Regions from separate parts of the Lentzea sp. NPDC058436 genome, predicted to be linked through region 1. Evidence: riboswitches for the same ligand, from Rfam matches in the RefSeq annotation. Region 1 holds a riboswitch; each other region holds the start of a gene.
What was found. Region 1 has a riboswitch for cobalamin ahead of ACFWN2_RS34220 (putative cobaltochelatase). Riboswitches for the same ligand answer to the same signal wherever they lie in the genome.
Positions count from the first base shown of each region.

Region 2: linked by a shared signal. The riboswitch ahead of cobN (cobaltochelatase subunit CobN) and the one ahead of ACFWN2_RS34220 (putative cobaltochelatase) in region 1 are both predicted to bind cobalamin.
Region 3: linked by a shared signal. The riboswitch ahead of ACFWN2_RS14685 (CbtB-domain containing protein) and the one ahead of ACFWN2_RS34220 (putative cobaltochelatase) in region 1 are both predicted to bind cobalamin.
Region 4: linked by a shared signal. The riboswitch ahead of ACFWN2_RS03360 (prenyltransferase/squalene oxidase repeat-containing protein) and the one ahead of ACFWN2_RS34220 (putative cobaltochelatase) in region 1 are both predicted to bind cobalamin.

Region 1 covers NZ_JBHXLF010000014.1:134,513-138,716, reverse strand. Annotated here, with positions in the region: gene ACFWN2_RS34235 (zinc-binding alcohol dehydrogenase family protein) at 1-102, opposite strand, end outside; gene ACFWN2_RS34230 (helix-turn-helix domain-containing protein) at 185-691, shown strand; gene ACFWN2_RS34225 (threonine aldolase family protein) at 699-1,661, shown strand; cobalamin riboswitch at 1,692-1,828, shown strand; gene ACFWN2_RS34220 (putative cobaltochelatase) at 1,867-3,771, shown strand; gene cobO (cob(I)yrinic acid a,c-diamide adenosyltransferase) at 3,912-4,204, shown strand, end outside.
Region 2 covers NZ_JBHXLF010000003.1:770,229-774,432, forward strand. Annotated here, with positions in the region: gene cobN (cobaltochelatase subunit CobN) at 1-2,029, opposite strand, end outside; cobalamin riboswitch at 2,065-2,198, opposite strand; gene ACFWN2_RS17305 (hypothetical protein) at 2,207-3,202, shown strand; gene ACFWN2_RS17310 (precorrin-8X methylmutase) at 3,199-3,819, shown strand; gene ACFWN2_RS17315 (precorrin-2 C(20)-methyltransferase) at 3,816-4,204, shown strand, end outside.
Region 3 covers NZ_JBHXLF010000003.1:204,729-208,932, reverse strand. Annotated here, with positions in the region: partial or broken gene ACFWN2_RS14700 (methionine synthase) at 1-286, shown strand, start outside; gene ACFWN2_RS14695 (HAD family hydrolase) at 279-935, shown strand; gene ACFWN2_RS14690 (CbtA family protein) at 932-1,684, opposite strand; gene ACFWN2_RS14685 (CbtB-domain containing protein) at 1,707-1,895, opposite strand; cobalamin riboswitch at 1,949-2,081, opposite strand; gene ACFWN2_RS14680 ((2Fe-2S)-binding protein) at 2,152-2,802, opposite strand; partial or broken gene ACFWN2_RS14675 (RNA-guided endonuclease InsQ/TnpB family protein) at 2,887-4,095, shown strand.
Region 4 covers NZ_JBHXLF010000001.1:808,591-812,794, reverse strand. Annotated here, with positions in the region: gene ACFWN2_RS03365 (hypothetical protein) at 1-1,177, opposite strand, end outside; cobalamin riboswitch at 1,275-1,344, opposite strand; cobalamin riboswitch at 1,475-1,610, shown strand; gene ACFWN2_RS03360 (prenyltransferase/squalene oxidase repeat-containing protein) at 1,642-2,646, shown strand; gene ACFWN2_RS03355 (ABC transporter ATP-binding protein) at 2,761-4,204, opposite strand, start outside.

The DNA.
Region 1 (4,204 bases):
GATCGCGGTGACGTCGACGAGCGTGTCGCCGACGGGGTCGGGCACCTCCTCGACGGTGAGCACCTCGGGCCCTCCGAACTCGTGGAACCGCACTGCCTTCACCTGGTCCTCCCTCAGTAAGCGGACCGTCGGTCCGTTTGGTAATATACGGACCGTCAGTCCGCTTGTGTCAAGGGAGAGTTCGTTGGAACGTGCCGATGCCGCCCGCAACCGGGCCGCGATCCTGGCCGCCGCGACCGAGCTGATCAGCTCCCGGGGCATCGAGGCCGTGTCCGTCGAGGACGTGGCACTGGCGGCGGGTGTGGGCAAGGGCACCGTGTTCCGGCGGTTCGGCGACAAGGCCGGTCTGGTCAGGGCCGTGGTCGACTCCACCGCCGCCTCGTGGATCCAGACGGCGTCGTTGGAGTGCCGCTCCGCCGGGGAGTTCGCCGGCACGCTGTTCGACCACGTGCTGGCGTCGTTGCCGCTGGTCATCGCCGTGGAACGGACGACGGTCCGCAGCTGCGAGGGCAACTTCCGGATCACCGTGGAACGCCTGGCCCGGCTGGTCGGCTCGACCTTCAAGGCGCACACCGTCCTGGCCGTGCTCCGGGGTGAGCACATCGAGTTCCTGCTGGCCCAGGGGATGACCGCCGACGAGATCCGGGCGGGCGTCATTTCACTCGCGGAGACGCTCGCGGCTGAGGTTTGATGCGGGGGTGTTGAACCGTCAGCTGTCCGGAGTCAGGAAGCGCACGCTGCTCGAAGAGCTCGGCCCCGTGCCGGACGTCGAGCCCGACCGCTACGGCGACGGCGGACCGGTGGAGGCGCTGGAGACCCGCGTCGCGCAGCTGCTGGGCACCGAGGCCGCGCTGTTCGTGCCGACCGGCACCATGGCGCAGCAGATCGCGCTGAAGTGCTGGGCGGACCGCACGCACAACCCGATCGTCGCGATGCACCCGCAGGCGCACCCGCTGCACCACGAGGACGACGCGCTGACCGTGCTGTCCGGCCTGCGCCCGATCAAGGTGCGCAACGCGGACGTCGCCTCGTGCCCCGAACCGTTCGGCACGCTGCTGCTGGAGGTGCCGGACCGCGAGGCCGGGTTCGTCCTGCCGACCTGGGACGAGCTGACCGAGGTCGTGGACGCCGCGCGCGAACGGGACGCGGTCGTGCACCTCGACGGCGCGCGGCTGTGGGAGAGCACGCACGGCCTGGGCAAGCCGCTGCCGGAGATCGCGGGCCTCTTCGACTCGGTCTACGTGTCGTTCTACAAGTCGCTGGAAGGCATGTCGGGCGCGGCGCTCGCAGGCACCCAAGACTTCGTGGACCAGGCGCGAGTGTGGCGGCACCGGTACGGCGGCATGCTGTTCCAGCAGTGGCCGGCGGCGTTGTCCGCGATGCACGGCCTCGACACGGTGCTGCCCCGCCTGGGCACCCAGGTCGAGCACGCCAAGGTCGTGGCCGCCGCCATGGGCCTGCCTGAGCCGCACACCCACCAGTTCGCGCTGCACCTGCCCGGCGACCCGAAGCGGCTGACCGAGCTGGGCGGGAAGTTCCTCGGCGGGTTCTGGCGGGACGGGACGCTCGCCAAGACCGAGGTGACGATCGCGGCGCCCGCGCTGGAGTGGACGGCGGAGGAGGTCGGGGAGGCCTGGGCGGAGTTCAGGAGCCTGATCTAGGGCGACGTCGCTCACCTGGCTGTTGGACCCGGCGGTGCGAAGTGCGACGATGCCGGGGCTGTGAGGGGAGTGCGAGGAAGCCGGTGCGAATCCGGCGCCGTCCCGCGACTGTGACCGGTTCTGGAGAGACCGGGAGTCAGGAACTCGTCCCCCTCTTATCCAACCGGCCACGGGCGTGGACACCCGAGGAAGGACTTCGCCGAGCATGTACCCCTTTTCGGCTGTCGTCGGACACGACGACCTCCGGCTCGCCCTGCTGCTGAACGCGGTGCACCCCGCCATCGGCGGTGTTCTCGTCCGCGGCGAGAAGGGGACCGCGAAGTCGACCGTCGTGCGCGCCCTCGCCGCGCTGCTGCCCGAGCTCGAGGTCTCGAAGAACTGCCGTTTCGGCTGCGTGCCCGGTACGACCGACTGCCCCGACGCGCCGCACGACGGCACCGAGAGCCGCCCGGCCCGGCTCGTCGAACTGCCCGTCGGCGCCACCGAGGACCGGCTCGTCGGGTCGCTCGACCTCGAGAAGGCGCTGACCGAGGGCGTGCGGGCGTTCCAGCCCGGCCTGCTGGCGTCGGCGCACCGGGGCGTGCTCTACGTCGACGAGGTCAACCTGCTGCACGACCACCTGGTCGACCTGCTGCTCGACGCCGCCGCGATGGGGCGTGCGCACGTCGAACGCGAAGGCGTGTCGGTCTCGCACCCGTCGCAGTTCCTGCTGGTCGGCACGATGAACCCCGAGGAGGGTGAGCTGCGGCCGCAGCTGCTCGACCGGTTCGGGTTGACGGTGGCGGTGAAGGCGGCTCGTGATGTGAGCGTGCGCACCGAGGTGATCCGGCGCCGGCTCGCCTACGAGGCCGACCCCGTCGCGTTCGCGGCGAGGTGGGCCGGCGAGGACGCCCAGCTCAAGCAGCAGATCACGGACGCGCGCCACAACCTCGCGCGAGTGTCCCTTCCGGACGGTGAGCTGCGCCGGATCGCCGCTGTGTGCGCGGCTTTCGAGGTCGACGGCATGCGCGCGGACCTCGTCGTCGCCCGTGCCGCCAGCGCTCACGCGGCGTGGCGCGGTGCGTCGGAGGTCGAGGAGGTCGACGTCGAGGTCGCGGTCCGGCTGGCACTGCCGCACCGGCGCCGGCGCGACCCGTTCGACGAGCCGGGCATCGAGGAGCAGCAGCTCGAGGACGCGATGAAGCAGGCGGCCGAGCACGCCGCCGAACCCGACGAGGGTCCGGACGACGACGGCCCCGGTGGTGGTGAGCTGCCCGAACCGCAGGAAGGCCCGAAGGGCAACGGGAACGCGCCTCAGGACCGTCCGGCACCGGAGCCGTCGCCCGCGTTCAAGGCGCGGCTGCTGGAGGTCCCCGGAGTCGGCGAAGGCGCGCCCGGCAAGCGTTCCAGGGCCCGCGCGCGCACCGGCAGGATCGTCCGTTCGTCCAAAGTGGACGGCAGTGGTCTGCACCTCGTCGACACGCTGACGAACGCCGCACCGCACCAGGCGACGCGCGGCCGCAGCGGTCCCGGCCTGCTGCTCACCGCCGCCGACCTGCGCAAGGCCGTGCGGGAGGGCAAGGAGTCGAACCTCGTCCTGTTCGTCGTCGACGCCTCCGGGTCGATGGCGGCGCAGAAGCGGATGTCGGCCGTCAGCGGTGCGGTGATCTCGTTGCTGCGCGACGCCTACCAGCGCCGGGACAAGGTCGGCGTGGTGACGTTCCGCGGTAACCAGGCCGAGGTGGCGCTCCCGCCCACCACCTCCGTCGACGCGGCGGCCACCCGCCTCAAGAAGATGCGCACCGGCGGCCGGACCCCGCTCGCGGACGGTCTGCTGAAGGCGCACAGGGTCCTGGAGATCGAACGCCTCCGCGACCCGCGCAAGCGGCCGTTGGTGGTGCTGCTGACGGACGGCCGCGCCACGTCGTCCGGACTCGGCGGCGACCCGACCAAGGACGCTCTGAAGGCCGCCGGACTGCTCGAGAAGACCGCCGTCGTGGTCGTGGACTGCGAACAGGGCCACGTCCGCCTCGGTCTCGCGCAGAAGATCGCCGAGGCGTTGCAGGGCACGTGCGTCCGGCTCGACCAGCTGTCCGCCGACCACCTCGCCGGCGTCGTCCGGGCTGCGTGAGTTCGCGCTGGTCGTCCGGGTGCCCCTTCGTCGGGATTCGGCGAAGCCCAATCACGGCGAAGCGGCGGCCGGACGACCAGCTTCCCGGCGAACTCACCGGAGTCTGCGGAGCAGCGACCAACGAGCAAGGAGAATCCCCAGTGCCTCAAGGACAACCCACCGAGGTGCCGAAGGACGGCCTGACCACCCGCCAGCGCCGCAACCGGCCGTTGCTGATGCTGCACACCGGTGAGATGAAGGGGAAGTCGACGTCGGCGTTCGGCATGGCGCTGCGCGGCTGGAACCAGGGCTGGGACATCGGCGTGTTCCAGTTCGTGAAGTCCGCCAAGTGGAAGGTCGGCGAGGAGTCCGCGTTCAAGGCGCTCGGCCGGCTGCACGACGAGACCGGCGAGGGCGGCGCCGTCGAGTGGCACAAGATGGGCGAGGGCTGGTC
Region 2 (4,204 bases), on a different contig from region 1:
TCGCGAGCACGAGGTTGACCCGCACCGACCCGGTCGGCGCCTCGCCGAGGACGTGCAGGCCGTCGCGGATCTGGACGTCCTTGACCTCGCACAGCCAGCCGTCGACGTGCAGGATGAACTCGTCGAACTCCGCGTCGTGCGGCCGGTCGTCCAGGCCCAGGTCGTGGTCGAGCTTCGCGGCCTTGATCAGCGTCCAGATCTGCGCGCGGATGGCCGGCACCTTGGCCGGGTCCATCGCGGAGATGTTCCCGTACTCGTCGAGCAGCTGCTCCAGGCGCGCGATGTCGCCGTAGCTGTCGGCGCGGGCCATCGGCGGCACGAGGTGGTCGACCAGCGTGGCGTGCGCACGCCGCTTGGCCTGCGTGCCCTCACCGGGGTCGTTGACGAGGAACGGGTAGATCAGCGGCAGGTCGCCGAGCGCCGCGTCCGTGCCGCAGGACGCCGACATGCCGACCGTCTTGCCGGGCAACCACTCCAGGTTGCCGTGCTTGCCGACGTGCACGACCGCGTCCGCGCCGAAGTTCGACTCGATCCACCGGTACGCCGCGAGGTAGTGGTGCGACGGCGGCAGGTCCGGGTCGTGGTAGATCGCGATGGGGTTCTCGCCGAACCCGCGCGGCGGCTGCACGATCACCGCGACGTTGCCGGACCGCAGCGCGGCCAGCACGATCTCGCCGTCCTTCGACTTCGAGAAGTCCACGAACAACGAGCCGGGCGCCTCACCCCAGTGCTCCCGCATCGACTCGCGGAAGTCCTCGGGCAGCGTCTCGTGGAACTCGCGGTAGTCGGCCGCGGCGATGCGGATCGGGTTGCTCTCGAACTGCTCCTGCGTGAGCCAGTCGGCGTCCTGGCCACCGGCGGCGATCAACGCGTGGATCAGCTTGTCGCCGTCGAGCTCGTCGACGCCCGGCAGTTCGTCACCGATGTCGTACCCGTGCTCCCGCATGGCCTTCAGCAGCCGGACGGTCGACGCGGGCGTGTCGAGCCCGACCGCGTTGCCGATGCGCGAGTGCTTGGTCGGGTACGCCGACAGCATCACGACGACCTTGCGCTCGGCGACCGGGATGTGGCGCAACCGGCCGTGCCGCACGGCGATGCCCGCGACGCGCAGCGCCCGTTCCGGGTCGGCGACGTAGATCGTGAGGCCGTCCTCGTCGATCTCCTTGAAGGAGAACGGGACCGTGATGATCCGGCCGTCGAACTCGGGGATCGCGACCTGGGTCGCGGTGTCCAAAGGAGACAGTCCGTCGTCGTTCTCGTCCCACGTCTCGCGGCTCGACGTGAGGCACAACCCCTGCAGGATCGGCACGTCGAGAGCCGCGAGCGCACCGACGTCCCACGCGTCGTTGTCACCACCGGCGGACGCCTTGGCGGGGTTCGTGCCCCCCGCCGCGAGCACGGTCACGACGAGCGCGTCGGCCTGGCGCAACGTGTCGAGCAGCTCGGGCTCGGCGGTGCGCAACGAGGAGCAGAAGACCGGCAGTGCCTTACCGCCCTTGGCCTCGATCGCGTCGCACAGCGCGTGGACGAACGCCGTGTTCCCGGCGACGTGGTGCGCGCGGTAGTAGAGGACCGCGACCGTCGGACCGTTCTCCGGCGTGGTCTCGCGCTCCAGCACGCCCCAGCTCGGGGTGGCCGCGGGCGCCTCGAAGCCGTGACCGGTCAGCAGCACGGTGTCGGAGAGGAACTTGTGCAGCTCGGTGAGGTTCGCCGGGCCGCCGTGCGCGAGGTAGAGGTGCGCCTCCGCGCACACGCCGCCTGCCACCGTCGACAGCTCCATGAGCGCCGCGTCGGGCTGCATCTCGCCGCCGAGCACCACCACGGGCAGGCCGCAGGCGAGCAGCCAGTCGAGCCCCTCCTCCCACATCCGGCGGCCGCCGAGGATGCGCACGACGACGAGGTCGACACCGTCGACGAGCCCGGGAAGGTCCTCGACGGTGGTGCGCGCCGGGTTGCCGAGCCGGTACTCGGCACCGCTCGCACGCGCCGACAGCAGGTCGGTGTCGGAGGTCGACAGCAGCAGGATCACGCAGGGCTCCATCCCTCGTGGGGTCCTCGCCCCAGGTTGCGGGTGACTGGCGAAGCAGAGTTCCTGACTCCCAGCGGTTCGCTGGTCACAGTGGCGGGACCGCGCCGGATTCACACCGGCTTCCTCCTGCGCTTCGTCGTTCGGGCTCACCCTAACCGGCGGGTTACAGTCCGACCTATGCGTAGTCACCCGGATGCCTGCCCCGGCGCCGTCGAGCTGCACCAGGCGGCCGACGGCGGGCTGGCGCGCATCCGGGTGCCGGGTGGGACTCTTCCCGCTGCTCAGTGGGACGTCGTGCGGCTGGCGGCGTTGGAGCTCGGGAACGGCTCGGTGGAGCTGACCTCGCGGGCGAACCTCCAGATCAGGGGCCTGGCGGACGGCGTGGAGCTGGGCGCGCGACTGGCCGCGGCGGGCCTGCTGCCGTCGGCCACGCACGAGCGGATGCGCAACATCATCGCGGCGCCGCTGGAGGACAACCAGGCGCTGGTCGACGAGATCGACGCGGCACTGTGCGCGGACCCGGCGCTGGCGGAGCTGCCAGGGCGTTTCCTGCTCACGATCGGCGCCTCGGTGAGCGGGCTGGGCGGCGACTTCGGCCTGGTCAGCGCACCGGACGGCACGTTCTCCCTCCTCCTCGCCGGCGCCGACACCGGCGTCCGCGTGACCGACCCCGTCGACGCCGTCCTCACCGCCGCCCGCCTCTTCCAGCGGCTGCGCGGCCCGGCCTGGCGCCTGTCCGAAGTGGACGACGGTGTGCGAAAGATCACCGCTCACTTCGGCGCCACCGACGCCCCGCGCGTCACCCCGGCTGTGACACCTGTCGCACCTTCACCGTTGACCCCAGGGGTCCCACTCGGTCGCCTCGACGCGCGTCAGCTCCCCGGCGTCGGCCTGCGCCTGACCCCGTGGCGCGGCCTGGTCGTCCCCGCCGGCACCGACACGTCCGGCCTCATCACCGACCCGGCCTCCCCCTGGCACGGCGTCAGCGCCTGCACCGGCCGCCCCGGCTGCGCGAAGTCGCTGTCCGACGTCCGCGCCGACGCCCGTGCCTGGCTCGGGACCCCGCACAGGCGGCCCGTCCACTGGTCCGGTTGTGCCCGCCGCTGCGGTCGTCCCGCAGGCGAAGTGATCGAGTTCGTCGCGACCGGCGACGGCTACGAGGAGATCCGTTGACGCAGTACATCAGGGACGGGGCGGAGATCTACCGCCAGTCCTTCGCCACCATCCGCGCGGAGTCGGACCTCACCCGGTTCCCCGACGACGTCGCGAAGGTCGTCGTCCGCATGATCCACGCGTGCGGCATGACCGACCTCCCCCAGGACGTCGCGTTCTCGCCGAACGTCGTCCAGAACGCCCGCGCGGCACTACGCGACGGCGCGCCGATCCTGTGCGACGCCAACATGGTCGCGTCCGGCGTGACCCGCCGGCGGCTGCCCGCGGACAACGAAGTCCTTTGCCTCCTCCAAGATCCGCGCACACCGGACCTGGCCAAGAGCATCGGCAACACGCGCAGCGCCGCGGCGCTGGAGCTGCTCGCGGACCGGTTCGACGGCGCGGTGATCGCGATCGGCAACGCCCCCACCGCGTTGTTCCACCTCCTCGACCTGATCGCCCAAGGGGCCCCGCGTCCCGCCGCGATCCTCGGCATCCCCGTCGGGTTCATCGGGGCCGCGGAGTCCAAGGAAGCTTTGGCCGCAACGGATCTGGAGCACCTCGTGGTGCGCGGCCGGCGCGGCGGCAGTGCCATGACGGCGGCGGCCATCAACGCGATCGCGAGCGAGGAAGAATGACGGGCAAGCTCTACGGCGTCGGCCTGGGTCCCGGCGACCCGGAACTCGTGACGGTCAAGGCCGCGCGACTCATCACCGAGGCCGACGTGGTCGCGTTCCACAGCGCGCGGCACGGCAGGTCGGTGGCGAAGACCATCGCGGCGCCGTACTTCCGCGACGGCCAGATCATGGAACAGCTCGTCTACCCGGTCACCACCGAGGACACCGACGACTACCAGGGCGAGATCGACACCTTCTACGAGGAGGCAGCCGGCAAGCTCGCCGCGCACCTCGACGCGGGTCGGAACGTCGTCGTGCTCGCCGCCGGGGACCCGTTCTTCTACGGCTCCTACATGCACATGCACAAGCGCCTCAAAGACCACTACGAGTGGGAGGTCGTGCCCGG
Region 3 (4,204 bases), on a different contig from region 1:
ATCGGCGCCATCGCGTTCCACCGCGTGACGATGAGCAGGCCGATCGCAGGCCACGCGGACGAGTTGTTCGGCCAGAACGCGTATCGTGAGCACCTGGAAGTCCACGGACTGGGGGCCGGCTCACCGAGGCGCTGGCCGAGCACAGGCGCGTCCGCGAAGACCTCGTGTGCCCCTCGACCCGTCCCGCACCGGGGTGGCGCTGTCCGAGGTACTCCAGCTCCACCCGGAACAGTCCACCGACGCCTTCGTGGCGCACCACCCGGAGGCGAAGTACTTCGATGTCTGACCTGCGAGCAGTCCTGTGGGACATGGACGGGACGCTGCTGGACTCCGAGAAGCTCTGGGACATCCCGCTCTACGAGTACGCGGAGAAGCTCGGCGGCGTGCTGTCCCTGGAGACCCGTGAGCGCATGGTCGGCAGCAACGTGCCCACGACGATGCGCCTGCTGTTCGGCGACGTCGGCATCGAGCCGACCGAGTCCGACATGGCCGACGGCGCCGCGTGGATCCTGCGCCGCACCGAGGAGGTCTTCCGCGCCGGTCTGCCGTGGCGTCCCGGCGCCCAGGACGCGTTGAAGGCGGTGCGCGCTTCGGGCGTGCCGATGGCGTTGGTGACGTCCACCGAGCGGGGGCTGACCGAGGTCGCGCTGGACACGATCGGCCGGGACCTGTTCGACGTCACCGTGTGCGGCGACGAGGTGGACGGGCTGAACAAGCCGCTGCCCGAGCCGTACCTGAAGGCGGCGCGGCTGCTGGGCGTCGATCCCGCGCTCTGCGTCGCGATCGAGGACTCGCCGACCGGTGTCTCCGCCGCGGTGGCCGCCGGGTGCACCGTGCTGGTCGTGCCGTGTGACGTCGAGGTGCCGACGGGGGAGCGGCGGATCTTCCGCGACTCCCTCGTCGGCGTCGACCTCGAGGTGCTGAAAGCGCTCTAGACCGCTTCGGTGACGCGTGCCTTGGCCTTGCGCGTGGCCGGGTCCACCAGCAGGCCGAACACCACGCCGATGCCGACGTAGAGCGTCGCCAGCTGGGCGAGCGAGCTGAGGCGGAACTGCCACAGCACGTTCACCGGCATGTCCGCGGGGATCGTGTCCGGCGGCGCGGGGAACGCCAGCAGCACCAGCGCGACGGCCGCGGCCACCGCGAGCAGCACGGCCGTTGCCCGCACCGGCTGCGGCTGCGTGCTCAGCTGCGCGGCGAGCCAGCTCGCTCCCCACACGATCAGCAGGCCCGCCACGACCACGCCGAGGTAGAGCGCGGTCCGGTAGTTCACCGTCACCGGGTCGCCCACGGCCGGCGGGTTGGCCGGGTACTTGAGCCACGGCAGCAACGCCACGGCACCGAACACCGCGGCACCGAACGTGAAGCTGCGCGTGAACGGCGTGCTGCCGGCGAACCAGCGCTTCGACAGCGCGTAAGCCGTGGCGAACACCAGGCCCACGGCGATGCCGACGATCACCACGCCGAGCATGCCGCCCACGACCTGCGCGCCGCGGCTGACGAGCTCTTCCTCGCCGCCGTGGGAGTGGCCGGCCTCTTCGCCGGCGGGTGCCCGTGCCTCCTCGACCGCGAGCGCGGCGCGGATCGGGATCTCGGTCACCAGGAGCTGCACCAGGGCGGACGCGACACCGGCGATGCCGCCGGCCGCGATCCCGCGCAGTGCGATGGACTTGTAAGTGGTCATCTGCGTGATCGGTGGAGTCGGATCAGTGGCAGGGGACGCCGAGAGCGTGGCGGCCGTCGTGGAAGAACTCGTGCAGCAACTCGGATCCCGCGCCGAGCGCGAGGCCGTTCTCCTGCAGGACCAGGTACGTGACGATCAGGCCGAGCAGTGAGACGGCGAAGGCCCATTTGGGCACGCGGACGGCGGACAGGCTTGCTGCGGGGCTCGTCATGACGGGCTCCTCCATACCTCGTGGAAGGTCAACTCTCCTTGCGGCGCCGCAGCCGGTCTCCTGACTCCCGGATCAACGCTGCCCCCGCGTCTTCCCAGTCCCGGCGGGGACCAGTGACGTGCTCGGCGGGGATCGCTTCCCGGTCACAGTGGCGAGGACCGCGCCGGATTCACACCGGCTTCCCGTCACTGCGGCGCGTGCACCGTAAGTTGAGCCGCCCGTTAAGCACAACCGGCCATAAGAGTTGTTGCGTTCCTCACTTCACGAGTGGACAGTCACCACACTTCCCACCTGCGGCGACGCGGTAGTAAAGACAACAGCTCCTGCGCCGGAACCCGAGCTCGCCGGGGAAGCTCAGGAATTCTCCCGCCTGTTCGAACGGCGGTGCGCTCATGAGCCGTTCGCCGCGTTCTTCCGCTTCCTCCTCTGTGAGCATGCGTGCGCGCACAACCATTTTCAGCGCGCCGGCGATGTTCGACATCGCGTTGCCCCACAACAGTCCGCGCGCCACCGGTGCGACCGCCTGGATCGCCTCCACCACCGGGGCCAGTGCCTCGGCGGCCGGCGGGCCCAGTCGTGGCTGGTCGATGCGCACGCTCAGGCCGTTCGCGGGGTCGTGCCGCCACCAGAGGTTCTCGGGGCGCACGTCGATCGGGATGTTCGCGGCCGTGAGGGGGCTGAGCAGCCGTGCGGTGTAACTCAGGAAGAACAGGCTCGCCGCGACGCGTGGTTCGTCGGCTTTGTACCGGTTCGCGATGGCGTCGATCGTGGTTTTGAGCGCCGGGCCGTCGAGAAGTGCGGTTCCCGGCAGCCAGGACTCGTCCGGGCGACCCACGTCGAGCGCGAAGAACGGGTTGATTCCGCGCACCCGGCGCAGCGCTTCGAGGACCTCCGCGAATTCGGACACGGGAATTCACGCTACTGGGTGGAATCTCATCGGACGGCCAGGAGGCCCCGATCCTGGTGGAGTGCGGTCGGCTAGCTTGGCCTGGTGAGGACGGCGTACCGCTGCCGGGCCTACCCGGACCCCGAACAGATCGCGATGCTGAATCGCACGTTCGGATGCGTGCGCCTGGTGTGGAACAAGACGCTGGCCGAGCGATCCAGCCGATATCGCACGGAGGGCAAGACCACCTCGTACCGCGAGACCGACGCCGCACTGACAGCCTGGAAGCGCACCGAAGAGCTGGCCTTCTTGTCAGAAGTGTCCTGCGTACCTTTGCAGCAGACGTTGCGCCATCAGCACATCGCATACCAGAACTTCTTCGCCGGACGTGCGAGGTTCCCGCGCTTCAAGTCGCGGGCGGGCCGGCAGTCGGCGCACTTCACCCGTTCGGCGTTCCGCATGCGTGGCGGTCAGCTCCACCTGGCGAAGACGACAGGGGCGATTCGGTTCGCATGGTCGTTCGACCAGGTGAATCTGGTCGAACTCGACCCCAGCATGGTCGTTGTCGCACGTGATCCAGACCAACGCTGGTACATCACGTTCACGGTGGACACCGTTGAACCAGAGCCATTCCCCACCACCGATCACGCCGTCGGCCTCGACCTCGGCGTGAAGCACTTCCTCGTCACCAGTGATGGCCAACGGATCGCCAATCCCGGACATCTGCAGCGCAAAGCGCGCAACCTGGCCCGGTATCAGCGGCGGTTGGCCCGCGCCCAACGCGGATCCAACAATCGCCGCAAGGCCAAGACGAGAGTTGCCGCCGCACATCGCAAGGTCACCAACGCTCGCTGAGACTTCCTGCATCGCACCAGCACTCGTATCGTCCGGGATTCCGTCGTCATCGCGATCGAGGATCTCGCGGTTGCCAACATGGTCCGAAACCGGCGATTGGCCCGCGCTATCAGCGACGTGGCCTGGGGTGAGTTCCGGACGATGCTGGAGTACAAGGCGCGTCGTGCAGGACGGACGCTGCTGGTCGTTGATCGCTGGTATCCCAGCACCAAGACCTGTTCGGCTTGCGGACATCTGCTGAGTGAACTGGGACTGTCCATTCGGCACTGGACGTGTCCGAAGTGTCGCACCCGGCACGACCGGGACTTCAACGCGGCGAAGAACATACTTGCGGCTGGTCGAGCCGTAGCCCGAGGAAACTCGGACGATGCCTGTGGAGTTGATGTGAGACGGAAGGGGTCCGCCCCTCCGCGGTCAGCGGTGAAGCAGGAAACCCTGTGTTGTGAGGCACACCCGTGAGGCATCCGGCATGAGTCGGGTGGGGCTCCTCGCCTGTGAGCGGGGAGTAAGTCAAGTCCACGGCCTGGGACAGATGTGACCGCGGTGTGGACGGGGGGCGGCGGGATGG
Region 4 (4,204 bases), on a different contig from region 1:
CGTAGAACCCCACCTGCGACAACCCCAGGGAAGCCTGGGCACCCGCTCGGATCCAGGTGTCGACCCCGGCGATGCCGGTGCCGCGCGCCGCGACGTAGGACTCCGGGTTGTAGGCGATGGCACCGATGTCGTTGCTGAGCGAGTTGCCCGAGTCCGCCGCGGCGGTCGCCTGCGCGGACTTCAGGAACGCCACGCCGCGGTCGACCAGCGCCTCGGAACCACCGGCGTCCGCGAGCGCCTGCACGACGAGCCCGGTGCTGTTGGTGTTCGGCGCCTCGGTGCCGACCCCGCCACCCCAGCCGCCGCTCGCGCTCTGGTTGCCCGCGAGCCAGGAGACCGCTCGGGCGATCGGGGCGTCGAGGCCCTGCGCGCCGGCCCGTTTCGCGGCCAGCATGGCCGACAGCCCGAGACCGGTCGTGTCACCGTCCGAAGGGGACACTCCGGTCGCCTTGCCCTCGTCGCACGAGGAGATCTTGTACCCGTCCGGTGTGACGTGGTCGCCGGTCTCGTCGGTCTTCACGAGGGCGAAGAAGATCCTGAAGTAACCCTCGGAACACTGCTGCGTCACCAGCTTGTCGATGGCGAGCTGGTCGTTCTCCCCCGCGGCGGCCAGACCGATCACGCCGATCGCCTGTCCGAACACGTTCGCGTTGTTGGTGACGAAGTCCGCGTACTCCGGGTTCTTCGAGTAGTCGCTGACGCGGCCGATGTCCGGGCCGGAGCGCCTGATCGCGGCCTTGGTCTCGGCGATCATGTCGTGGCCGTCGAAGTTCCGGGGGTCACGGCCGGAGATCTGGGCCGCCACCAACGTCTTCGCCGCCGCGCCGCCGGTGATGACGGCCTCGAACCCGCTGTCGGGAATGAGCCCGTCCCACGTGAAGTAGTCCGTGGCGTGGCCCTGGTCGTCGAGGTAGTCGACGATCGGCTCGGCCACAGCGCCATCGCCGGAGGCGTACGCGGCGAAGAGCACGTCGAGCATGAGCCCGTGGTCCGGGAGCGTGCCGCCGTTGGGGTTCTCGAAGGTGCCGTCCGCGCGCAGTTGCTTGGCGAGCCATAGCGAGTTCTGATGGGCGGCTTCGCGGTCGCTCGCGGCAGAGGCGGTGCCGGCGATCATGGCGGCGACGAGGCCGATGCTGACCGCGAACGCCAAACCGGCCATTGTCCTGCGGCGGCGCATGCTCTCCTCCTTTGCTCACGCGTGGGAGGACAGGCGCAGGACGCCGATGTCACCCCTGCTCTCGCGACAGCGGGTTGGACCGTTCATCCACCCGTGCGGTATCCCGACTCGCCACTTGTCCAGTGGCCCACGGTTGCGCGACAGCGCCGGAGTTCGACCGGCTTCCCCGTCACAGGTGGCGGTGTTCAGTTGTGATGGCGGCCGAGGTTAACACCCGATCACTTGGGCGCGGCACCGCTGACCAGGTCGGTTAGCAGGGTCACATCGCCGTCCGCGGATAACGGTGCCAACAAAGGGCCCGGGATGAGAGCCTGTGCTCCGTCCAACTCCATTCAGCGTGGAGCGGGGGAAGTCCGGTGAAAGTCCGGCGCTGTCCCGCAACGGTGTGCCTTCGAGGCGAGCCCGGTCACCCGCCCCACGCGGTGCAGCCAGATCCTGTCGAGGAAGTGCGGGAAAGGTTTCTCATGAGACGTTTGGTGCTCGCTGCCGCCCTGCTGTGCGGCATCGGCCTGGTCACCGCTCCGGCGGCGGCCGCCACCCAGAACAAGGCCGACGCCGCCGCGGGCTGGCTCGCCCGCCAGATGGCCGACGGCGAACGGTTCGAGGCCGACTTCGGCGGCACGAAGTACCCGGACCAGGGCCTGACGATCGACGCGATCTTCGCGTTCGCCGCCGCGAAGGCGTCGGACGCGAACGCGAACAAGGCGATCACCTGGCTGGCGAAGCCGGAGATCACCACGGGTTACGTCGGCAGCGGCACCGAGGCGTACGCGGGCGCGCACGCCAAGCTGATGCTCGCCGCACAGGTCCGCGGCAAGAACCCGGCGTCGTTCGGCGGTGTCGACCTCAAGGCGGGCCTGCTCTCGCTGCTCACGCCGTCCGGGAGGTTCTCCGACCGCTCCGACTTCGGTGACTACTCCAACGCCTTCAGCCAGTCCCTCGCCCTGCTGGCGCTGGACCGCACCTCCAGCGGCGCCCCGGCGTCCGCGAAGGCGTTCCTGGCGGGCACCCAGTGCCCCGACGGCGGGTTCCCGCTGAACTTCGGCCAGACGCCGTGCGCGAGCGACGTCGACTCGACCGCCGTGGTCGTGCAGGCGCTGCGCGCCGTCGGTGACAACGTCAACGCCGCCGAGGGCACGACCTGGCTGGTGTCGAAGCAGAACACCGACGGCGGTTTCTCCGTGGGCACCAACGCCTCCAACGCCAACAGCACCGGCCTGGCCGCCGAGGCGCTCGCCGGTCACCGCCCGGCCGCCGCGGTGAAGGCCCGGCAGTTCCTGCGCTCGCTGCAGGTCGGGTGTGCCGGTGCGGTCGCGGATCGTGGTGCCATCGCTTACGACGCGACCGGTTTCGACCAGTCGACCGCGCCGCGCGCGACGGCCCAGGCGGTCCTCGGGCTGACCGGGGTCAAGCTGTCCGCGCTGTCCGGTGGTGGCACGTCTCAGGCGCCGGTGCTGACCTGCCCGTGAGGTGAGGTCGCGGGTGGTTTCCGATGCTGTACCAACGGAAACCATCCCGTGAGTTGAGACCGCGGGTGGTTTCCGTTGGCGTGCCACGGAAACCACCCACGACCGCTCAGCCGGTCAGCGCACCTCCGGTCGTGCCGACTGCCAGGCGGCCCACAGCCGGGCGTAGTGCCCCTCGGTGGCGATCAACTCGTCGTGGGTGCCCGACTCGACGATCCGGCCGTGCTCCAGCACCAGGACGCGATCAGCCGTAGCGGCCTGCCGCAACCGGTGCGCCACCACGAGTCCGGTCCGTCCATTCAGGACAGCGGCCGCCCCGTCCTCCAGGCGGGTCGCGTCGCGGCTGTCGGCCTCGGCCGTGGCCTCGTCCAACAGCACGACGGCCGGGTCGGCGAGCAGCGCGCGTGCCAGCGCGACCTGTGCGGTCTGCGCGGGGTCCAGTTCGCGGCCCAGCTCACCGACCACGGTCCGGACGCCGTCAGGTAGCTCGTCGACCCAGTCCGCGCCGACGGCCCGCAGCGCGCGTTCGGCGTCGGCGTCGGTGGCGTCCGGGGCGGCCAGGCGCAGGTCCTCGGCCAGCGGGCCCGCGAACACGTGCGTCTCCTGGGGCACGAGCACCAGCGGTGCCGCCCGGTCCGGGATCGTCCCGGCCCAGCTCACGCGGCCCTCGGTCGGTGAGGCGAGTCCGGCCAGCAGGACGGCCAGCGTGGACTTCCCGGCACCGCTGGCGCCCACGAGCGCGACAGTCTCGCCCTGCCGCAGCCGCAGGGACACGTCGTGCAGGACCGGTTCGGCCGTGCCGGGGTAGCGGTGCGTCACCGACTCGGCGCGCAGGTCCCCGGTGCGGGCCGGTGCCGGGACCGCCGCGACGGGCTCGGCGGTACCGATCACGCCGACGATGCGTTGCAGGCTCGCCATCGCGGACTGGACCTGGTCGAAGCTGAACACCAGCAGCCCCAACGGGTTGAACAGCCGGTGGAAGTACAGCGCGGCCGCCGTCACCGCCCCCACCGACGCCGATCCCGTGCGCACGAGGACGAAGCCGGTGATCACGATGGCGACGAGACCGCACAGCTCGGCGATGTTGATCCACTTGCCCCAGGCGGTGGCGAACCACAGGATCGAGCGCGAGACGTCCCGCGCCCGCCCTGACGACTCGCCGATCAGACCGACGTGGCGCTCCTCCGCGCCGTAGGCACGCAGCGTGGGAAGTCCTTCGAGCGCGGACACGAGCGTTTCCGCGCGATCGCCGAACGCCGCGCGTTCCTCGGCGTAGCGGACCGCCGCGCGCGGCAGGTACCAGCGCAACGCGAACCCGTAGACCGGGATCGCGACCAGACCGGCGGCGGCGAGCCAGGGGTCCAGTGCGAACAGGCCCACCATCGTCAGCCCGACGGTCAGGACCGCCCCGACCCACTGCGCGAGCAGCGTGGCGACGACCTCGCTGATCACGGCGACGTCGTCACCGACCCTGCTGAGCAGATCTCCGCGCCCGGTCTCCTCGACCTCGGCGGCGGGCATGCGCAGCGCGGCGGCGACGGTGTCCTCCCGCATCCGCGCC